One region of the Telluria sp. ZB4P34 genome, then DNA from elsewhere that is predicted to be linked to it. Evidence: predicted binding sites of a transcription regulator. Region 1 holds the regulator's gene; the other holds the start of a gene.

What was found. The regulator LexA, encoded in region 1, represses DNA repair genes until DNA is damaged. The targets are predictions, from matches to a motif close to ACTGTATNNNNATACAGT.
Region 2: the regulator LexA is predicted to act here: its motif matches at 1,463-1,480, upstream of imuA (translesion DNA synthesis-associated protein ImuA).

The regions. Positions count from the first base shown of each region.
Region 1 is NZ_JCASIF010000001.1:804,074-808,720, reverse strand. Features, by position in the region: gene AC56KL_RS03615 (cystathionine gamma-synthase family protein) at 1-967, shown strand, start outside; gene AC56KL_RS03610 (tetratricopeptide repeat protein) at 1,264-2,031, shown strand; gene lexA (transcriptional repressor LexA) at 2,094-2,726, opposite strand; gene rpsF (30S ribosomal protein S6) at 3,023-3,412, shown strand; gene priB (primosomal replication protein N) at 3,452-3,742, shown strand; gene rpsR (30S ribosomal protein S18) at 3,792-4,082, shown strand; gene rplI (50S ribosomal protein L9) at 4,119-4,571, shown strand.
Region 2 is NZ_JCASIF010000001.1:963,405-968,051, reverse strand. Features, by position in the region: gene AC56KL_RS04290 (putative Na+/H+ antiporter) at 20-1,258, opposite strand; gene imuA (translesion DNA synthesis-associated protein ImuA) at 1,499-2,233, shown strand; gene AC56KL_RS04280 (Y-family DNA polymerase) at 2,163-3,695, shown strand; gene AC56KL_RS04275 (YybH family protein) at 3,927-4,370, opposite strand; gene AC56KL_RS04270 (CopD family protein) at 4,397-4,647, opposite strand, start outside.

The DNA of each region.
Region 1 (4,647 bases):
CGGCGCGCTGTTCCAGGCCCTGCTGCGCGCGGGCGACCACATCGTCTCGTCCTCCTTCCTGTTCGGGAACACCAACAGCCTGTGGCAGACCGTGGCGGGGCAGGGCGTGGCCGTCGATTTCGTCGACGCGACGGATGTCCGGAACGTCGAGGCGGCCTTGAAACCGGACACGCGCATGGTGTTCGTCGAAACCATCGCCAACCCGCGCACCCAGGTCGCCGACCTGGCCCGCATCGGACAGCTGTGCCGCGAGCGCGGCATCCTCTACGTGGTCGACAACACCATGACCACGCCCTGGCTGTTCCGCCCGAAGTCGGTCGGGGCGGGCCTGGTAGTGAATTCGCTGACCAAATCGATCGGCGGTCACGGCATCGCCCTGGGCGGCGCCCTGACCGATACCGGCCTGTTCGACTGGAGCGCCTACCCGCATATCGCGCCCAACTTCCGCAAGCAGGCCCCAAGCGCCCAGGGCCTGGCCCAGCTGCGCGCCAAGGCCCTGCGCGACTTCGGCGCGGCCCTCGGGCCGGAAGCGGCGCACCACATCGCCGTGGGCGCGGAGACGCTGGCGCTGCGCATGGAGCGCACCAGCGCCAACGCGCTGGCGCTGGCGCAGATGCTGGAAGCCGACGACAGGGTGGCGGCGGTCCACTATCCGGGCCTGGCTTCGCATCCGCAACACGGCATCGTGAAGGAACTGTTCCGCAGCGCCGGTTCCCTGATGAGCTTCGAGCTGGTCGATTCCATCGACCCCTTCGACTACCTCAACCGACTGCAGCTCGGCATCCCGGCCAGCAACCTGGGCGACACCCGCACCCTGGTGATCCCGGTGGCGCACACGATCTTCTTCGAGATGGGGGCGGAGCGGCGCGCCAGCATGGGTATCGCCGAGTCGCTGATCCGGGTGTCGGTGGGCATCGAGGATACCGAGGACCTGCTGGCGGACTTCCGCCAGGCGCTCGACGCCTGACGATACGCACTGCGGACAAGGGCAGATCCGGGTTGCCGTTTTCATGGCGGCTACCGCGGGCTTGCTGTTTCGTAGGGTGGGCGGCTCCACCCGTGCGCTGGATCAGCGCTGGCGTCACCGCCGCCAGCGCGTTCAGACAGTGTTTGAGCTGCGCCTCAGCTCGAATGTGAGTTGAACGCGCGGGCGGCGTTCACGCCGCGGGTGTACCGGCCTCCGGGGTGTAGCCGCCCGCCCTACGAGAAGCGTGCCACGCTTTTTGTTTCAGCGGTTGAGCCGGGCCCCGGATTGCCGCTATCATGGGATTTCTTTTTCACCTCCTCGATCCGCCCATGAAGACCAAGCTGTTCCTTGCATCCCTGCTGCTGTGCGGCGCCGCCTATGCCGGCGAGCTGGAAGATGCCAACGCCCTGTTCCAGAAAAAGGACTACCCGGCGGCGCTGAAGATCTATACCAAGCTGGCCAATGCCGGTAATCCCGAGGCGCAACAGGCGCTGGGCCAGATGTACTGGTACGGCGAAGCAGGGCAGGTCGACGAAGCCAAGGCCGAGGCGCTGTTCAGGAAGGCGGCTGCGAAGGGCAACAAGGTAGCCGCCGCTTCGCTGGAACTGATGGACCAGCGCCTCAAGCGCAGGAAAGAGATCGACTACTGGATCAGCGGCTACGACGGCGAAGACCTGAAGTCGGGCGAATTCCGTTGCGTGGCGCCGCGGATCCCCGCGATGTCGAAGGTCAACGCGGACATCGACCGCATCGGTGCGGCGGTGGGCGTGTGGCAGCAGTGCTACAACAAGTTCGTCACCAACCTGAACGAGGCAATGCCCCTGACCAAGCGCATCCCTGCCGACATCCAGAAGCTGATGAACAAGGAAGAGGTCGAGAAGTCAACGGCCTACCTCGCGCAACTGCAGGAAAACCTGAGCGAGGAAGCGAAGGTGAGCTCGAAGCTGGTGCTGGCCGACTTCGCGGCGTGGCGCTCGGCGACCGAGGCCTACGTGGAAGAGCACAACAAGATGGTAAAGTCCGCCAAGAAAGACTCCTACTGGGCGGACAAGAAGATCCAATAAGCCGCCTGGCGGCGCGGCGCGGGTAAGCCCGCACCGGCCGCAGTCCAGCCTGAGTGCGAGCCTTAGTGCCAGCTGCGCATCAGGCCGACGGCCAGGCCTTCCAGTGCGAACTCGTCTTCCGGGCTCACCTGGATCACCTTGAAATCGGGATTTTCCGGCAGCAGCTCGACCAGGTTGCCGGTCTTGCGGTAGCGCTTGACCGTCACTTCCTCGCCCAGCCGTGCCACCACGATCTGGCCGTTCTTGGCGCTGTCGATCTTCTTCACCGCCAGGAAGTCGCCGTCGCAAATGCCGGCGTCGCGCATCGACCAGCCCTTGACCTTCAGCAGGAAGTCCGGCCGCGCCGAGAACATGGCCGCATCGACGGAATAGGTGGCTTCCACGTGTTCCTGGGCCAGGATCGGTGAACCGGCGGCGACGCGGCCGACCAGCGGCAGCGACATCATCAGGTTCGGCGGCGGCATCGGGACCTGTTCGACCGAGGCGCCGACGAGGCGGATGCCGCGCGAGGTGCCGGGCGAGATCTCGATCGCGCCCTTGCGCGCCAGCGCCTGCAGGTGCTCCTCGGCCGCATTGGCCGACTTGAAGCCCAGCTCGGCCGCGATTTCGGCGCGGGTCGGCGGGAAACCGGTGTTCTCGATCGCTTCCTTGATCAGGTTAAGGATCTGTTCTTGCCTTGGGGTGAGCTTGAGCATGGATGTTTTACGGCAAATGGTTGTAAGAGCAGACTGTATTTTTGTACAGTATTCTGATATACGCAAGGGCAAACACGGGAAAAGTGTGAAAAATTTGTGCAATGCGGTTCCGATGGACGTAACTGTGGCGGGATGCACGCATCATTCCTTGCTTCATGCCGGCTCATCTGGCTTCGCAAACACGCTCCACCTTCCCAACTGCACATTTTTCCGGCTATAATGTTCGGCTTACCCCTTCCCACACTCGTCTTGACGCCGAGGTGGGCATTTGTTTAAACGTCCTTAAGGAGTGTTGCATGCGTCATTATGAAATCGTTTTTATCGTCCACCCGGACCAGAGCGAGCAAGTCCCGGCGATGATTGAGCGTTACAAGGCCACGGTGAGCAGCCGCGGCGGTAACATCCATCGCGTGGAAGACTGGGGCCGTCGCCAGATGGCTTACCAGATCCAGAAGCTGCCGAAAGCCCACTACATCTGCATGAACATCGAGTGCGACAACGAGACCCTGGTCGAGCTGGAAACCGCATTCAAGTTCAACGATGCCGTCCTGCGTCACCTGACCGTCAAGATGAAGAAGGCCGAAACCGCACCGTCGCCGATGATGAAGTCGGTCCAGCGCGAAGACGCAGCCAAGAGCCACCGCGCAGAAGCAGCAGCCCCTGCCCCGGCCGCCGCCGCTGCCTAAGGTTTTCCTGAGGAATTCAGCAAGAAGCGACACAGCGCAGTGAACCGGTTCCAGCTCATCGCGACCATCGCGGAGCGAGACGTACTGCGTTTTACCCCGGCCGGCGTTCCCATCGTGGGCGCAATGCTGCAGCACAGTTCGCAGCAGCAGGAAGCAGGGGTGGCAAGGCTGGTCGAGTTTGAGCTTCCCGCGCTGGCCGCGGGCGAGATTTCAGGCAAGGTCGCCAGCGCCGAACTCGGCGCCGCTTACCGCTTCGAAGGATTCCTTGCAAGGAAAGGCCGCAACAGCAAAGCCTTGGTGTTTCACATCGTTGATTTCAGTGCCGCATAGTCGCCCAGCGACACGGCCAATTTAGATTACAGATACAGGAGCCTCAAAAATGGCATTCGGTAAAAAGTTCGACAAAAACAAAGCTAAAGAAAAACTCAAGCGCAAGCAGCAGAATCCGCTGTTCAAGCGCAAGAAGTTCTGCCGCTTCACCGCTGCAAACGTGGAACAGGTCGATTACAAAGACGTCGACACCCTGAAGGACTTCGTCCAGGAAAACGGCAAGATCATGCCGGCACGTCTGACCGGTACCAAGGCGCACTACCAGCGCCAGGTCGACACCGCCATCAAGCGCGCACGCTACCTCGCGCTGCTGCCGTACACCGACCTGCACCACGGTTAATCCGCGGCGAACAGATCAGAACTTCTGGAGAAAAAAATGCAAATTATCCTTTTGGAAAAAGTTGTTAACGTCGGCAACCTGGGCGACGTGGTCAAGGTCAAGGACGGTTACGCACGTAACTTCCTGATCCCGCAAAAGATGGCGCGCCGCGCCACCCAGGCTGCCGTGGCCGAGTTCGAAGTCAAGCGCGCCGAACTGGAAAAAGCAGCAGCTGCAAAGCTGTCGGCTGCCCAGGCGCAAGGCGAGAAGCTGAGCGGCATGACCGTCACCATCGCCCAGAAGGCGGGCGTGGACGGCCGTCTGTTCGGTTCGGTCACCAACTTCGACATCGCCGAAGCCCTGAGCAAGCAAGGCTTCCCGGTCGAAAAGGCGCAGGTTCGCATGCCGACCGGCCCGCTGAAGACCACCGGCGAATTCCCGGTCGCCGTCGCGCTGCACACCGACGTCGTCTCGGAAATCACCATCGCCGTCGTCGGCGAAGCTGCTTGATGAATGCACCAGGGGAGCTGCACTAAGCTTCTGTTGTAAAAACGAAAAGCCGGGCTTGCCCGGCTTTTTTTACGTC
Region 2 (4,647 bases), 160 kb from region 1:
GGTTCTGTTAGACGCTTAATTAGATGAGAAACATCGCCGCCGCCACGCAGGTCGGTCCGAGCGCACCCAGGAACAGCCCGCCCATGCCGATCGAGCCGTCTTCGAAGCCGTCGCGCAGCAGGGCGGCGCCGGCCGGATTGGGCGCGTTGGCGATCACGGTCAGTCCGCCGCCGCCGACCGCCCCGGCCACCAGCATGTACTTGGCATGGTCGGACAGGCCCTCGATCAGCGAACCGAGGTAAGTCAGTGCCGCATTATCGGTGATTGCCGTCAGGGCCAGCGCGCCGAAGAACAGGGCGGTCGGCTCCAGGCTGGAGACCAGCGGCTGCAGCCACCACTGCTGCATGCCACCCAGCAGCACCAGTCCGGCCAGAAAGAAGCCGACCAGCAGGCCTTCCTTCAGGATCAGCGGCGACTGGTGCTTGGGATAGGCCTGGGTATAGCCGAGGAAGAACAGGAACAGGCCGATGAACAGCACCGGGTGGTGGGCCAGCAGCACCACGCCTGCCAGCAAAGCCAGGTGGACCGCGGACACGACCCAGGGCATGCGCACGTCCTCGACCACGGCGCCGGGCGCCAGGTGGCGGCGCAACAGCAGGGTGATGACGGTGGCATTGAACAGCACCGCCAGCGCGGCGCGCCAGCCGAAGGTGGCGGCCATGAAGGCGCTGTCCCAGCCCCAGGCGCCGGCAACCATCAGCACCGGAGGCGCCGCATACGAGGTGAGGGTGCCGCCGATCGAGACGTTGACGAAGAGCACGCCGATGGCGCCGTACTTCAGCCATTCGGGAATTCCGGGCCGGAATACCTGGGGCGCCAGCATCAGGGCGGCCAGCGTCATCGCGGCCGGCTCGGTGATCAGGGAGCCCGCCAGGGGCACCAGCGCCAGGCCGAGCCAGCACAGGGCCACCTCGGTGCGCACCGGCGCCAGCCGCGCCAGCAGCGCGAGCAGGTCGCGCACGGCGTCGAGCACGGGACGCGAGGCGGCGATCACCATCACCACGAACACGAACAGCGGCTCGGTATAGTGGCGCGATTCAGCGTAGGCAACGGCTTCGGCGCTGCCGGCCAGCAAGGCCATGGCGAGCACCAGCACGAAAGCCCAGAAGCCGAACACGACTTCGACTTCGCCCAGCAGGTGGAACAGGCCGGCATGGCGCGGATGGCGCCTGGCCAGCGAATGGAACAGCTTGGTAGAAAAGGTGTGGACGAGGGCGATCGCGAACAGGATGGCGCCGGTGAGCTGGAGGGTGGTCACGGGCGTGCTCCGTGGCGTGCATGAGACAGCTTCATCATTGTCTGAGCATTGTCTGAGTGTAAATGGACGAGCCGCCATTATTTCATGGATTGCAGAGCAGGGCGGCTTTTCCGGGGTATTCGCAGCTTTAGCTTCTGTCAATACCAATCGGGTAAGTGGTATGGCCAAAATGAATACATCTTGCCAAATCCAGGCTCAGCGAGTACTGTATGTTTATACAGTACTTTTTCACCAATCCCTATGAATTCCTCATCCACACCGGGGGCATTGTCCTCTGTTGCGCCGGAAGCCTTGCACCCTTCGCTGTGGCGCGCCTCGCAGCTGGCGCGCGCCGGCACGCGCTGTGTCGACACCGGGCATGCGGCGCTGTCGCCGCAGCTGCCCGGCGGCGGCTGGCCCGTTGGCACCCTGGTCGAGCTGCTGCTGCAACAGCCCGGCATCGGCGAAATGCGCCTGCTGCGCCCGGCCCTGCAAGCCTGCGCCGAACGCCGCATCGTCCTGCTCCAGCCGCCCCATCCGCCGCAAGCCCTGGCGCTGGCCGCGCTGGGCCTGCAGCCTTCGCAACTGCTGTGGCTGCGTACCAGCCGCAGCGCCGACGCGCTGTGGGCGGCCGAGCAGGTGCTGCGCAGCGGCAGCTGCGGGGCGCTGCTGTTCTGGGCCAACCACGCGCGCGGCGAAAGCCTGCGCCGCCTGCACCTGGCGGCGCAGAGCGGCGAAACCCTGTTCTTCATGCTCCGCCCGCTGGCCGCGGCGCAAGATGCTTCGCCCGCGCCCCTGCGCCTGGCGCTGCGCCCGGCGGCCGGCGGCATGCACATCGACTTCGTCAAGCGCCGGGGGCCGCAGCGCGACGCGCCGCTGTTTCTTCCGCTTGGTTTGCCCCTCACTTCTTCCCTGGTACAACGACATGCGTTTGTGGATCGGCCTGTCCCTACCCCAGCTGGCGCTCGACATCTTCAGCCCCAGCTGGTGCAGTGACCCGGGCAGCGTCGTGCTGGAGCAGGAGCGCGTGCTGGCAGTGTCGCCGGCGGCGCGCGCGGCGGGCGTGCGGCCCGGCATGCGGCGCGGCGGCGTGCTCATGCTCATGCCCGAAGCGCGGCTGCTCGAACGCAGCCCGGCGCGCGAAGCCGAGGCGCTCGACGCGGTCGCGCTGGCGATGCTGCAGTTCACGCCCCAGGTCGCACTGGCCGAGGAAGCGACGCTGCTGCTCGACATCGGCGCCAGCCTGCGCCTGTTCGGCGGCATCCGCGCCCTGTGCGCGCGCGTGCGCGCCAGCCTGCGCGCGCTCGGCTACACCGCATCGGTCAGCTGTGCGCCTACGGCGCGCGCGGCCTGGCTGCTGGCGCGCGCGGCTGCCCATGGCAGCATGGCGGAAGCGGGGCGGGGAGCGGGGCGCGGCCGCTTCCCCGGGCGTGCCTTACGGCAGGCCTCGCTCGAACGCCGCCTCGACCGCCTGCCGCTGGCCCTGCTGCCTCCGGCCCGGCCGTTTGGAGCCTGGTTCGAGGGCATCGGCTGCGAAAGCCTGGCCGAACTGCGGCGCCTGCCGCGCCCCGGCCTGCAGCGGCGCTGCGGACGCGAGCTGCTCGATATGCTCGACGCTGCCTACGGCCTGTGCCCCGAATTGTTCGAATGGGTCGCGCCGCCCGAGAGTTTCCGGGCCCGGCTGGAGCTGTTCGACCGCATCGAGCAGGCTGAACTGCTGTTGGCCGGCGCCCACCACCTGGTGCTGCAGCTGGTCGGCTGGCTGTGCGCGCGCCAGCTCGCGGTGGAACGCATCACGCTGCTGATGGAACACGAACGGGGGCGGGTGGCGATGCCGCCGACGCCGCTCGAGATCGTCCTGGCCGAGCCGGGCTGGCGCGACGAGCACCTGGTGCGCCTCCTGAAGGAGCGCCTGGCCCGGCAGGAATTGCCGGCGCCGGTGATCGGGCTCGGGCTCGAAGCGCGGCAGGTGAGGGCGATGGCGCCGCCGACCGAATCGCTGTTCCCGGAGCCCGGCGGCAGCGAGGAAGACCGGATGCGCATGCTCGAGCTGCTGGTGGCGCGGCTGGGAGCGGACAACGTGCTGCAGGCGCTGCCGCAGGCCGATTACCGGCCCGAAGTCGCCAACGAATGGGTGCCGGTGCAGCAGGAGCTGCGCCCGGCGGCGCAGGCGGCGCGCTTGCCGCCGGATGTCGGCAGCCTGCCGCGTCCGAGCTGGCTGCTGGCCAAGCCGATCGCGCTCCTGATGCGCAACCACCGGCCCTTCTACGGCTCGCCCCTGAAGGTGGCCTCGACGCCCGAACGCATCGAGGCCGGCTGGTGGAGCGAGACCCAGACCCGCGATTACTTCATTGCCGAAGGACAGGACCATAGCTTGTACTGGATCTACCGCGAGCGCATCGTCGGCGCGGGCGAGGACGCCGAGCCGCGCTGGTATTTGCACGGCCTGTTCGGATAGCGAGTACAGCCGACTGCCCAAGCTGCTGCGCTTTTGGTTTAGTCAGCAGCTCAAGGCATGGAAGCCTCGCTGCCTGGCCCATGAACGATTCAGCTGGCATCCGGGTACAGTGTGGCTCTACTGCGGGAGCAAGGCGCCGGCTTGACCTGTAGGCGACGCCTTGCCGGAGCATCATTCAAAGCAGGCGTACCGGGCTGATCCTGCGCTCCTGCGATACCAAGGAAAAATTACTTACTTTGCTTTCCGGGATGACCAGTGCACATGGATGATCGCCCATGCGTCGCCACGTTTTTCCAGCACCGCCGTTCCGGTACCGAAAGCGTGCACCGGCTTGCCACGCGAGGTCCCGCTGGTCTCCGTCTCCTCCCAGACAACGGCGGTGTTGCCGTCGATACGCTCGGTTTGCTTGAGCACCTTGCGCGTCGAGGCCTTTGCAAAATCCATATCTCCGCCCAGGTGATGGCTTGCATATTCGTCGCGTGAGCGCTCGACATAGCCGGCTTCATAGATTGCAATTTCTGGCGCCAGGAGGCTGAGGGCCTTCGCCTTATCGCCGGCTGCCAGCGCGTCGTGAAACGCTGCAAGCGTTTCCTTGGGAGACGCTGCGAAACTGGCAGCCGAGCTGGCAACCAGGATGCTCGCCAGTGCGAGTTGTTTCAGGGATGTCTTTATCATTGTTATTCCTTTGAACGAAGAAGTAGTCAAGATGCCGTTGGTGGTGGCGTCGAGCTTAGAAATGCTGCCGCTACGATTGCTGCAACGAGGAAGAATGCTTCCACTTGCAGGACCCGCGCGAACGCTTGGCCTGTCCTTGCCCCGACTGTCGTGCTCATGCCGGGCTCATCCTCATTGCACGTTTCGCGGCCCGCACCGGACTGGGTGCCATCGGTAAGGGTGCGAAGCTGCAAAAACATCGTCGGCATGACGACGAAGCGGTTCAGGCCGCCCAGCG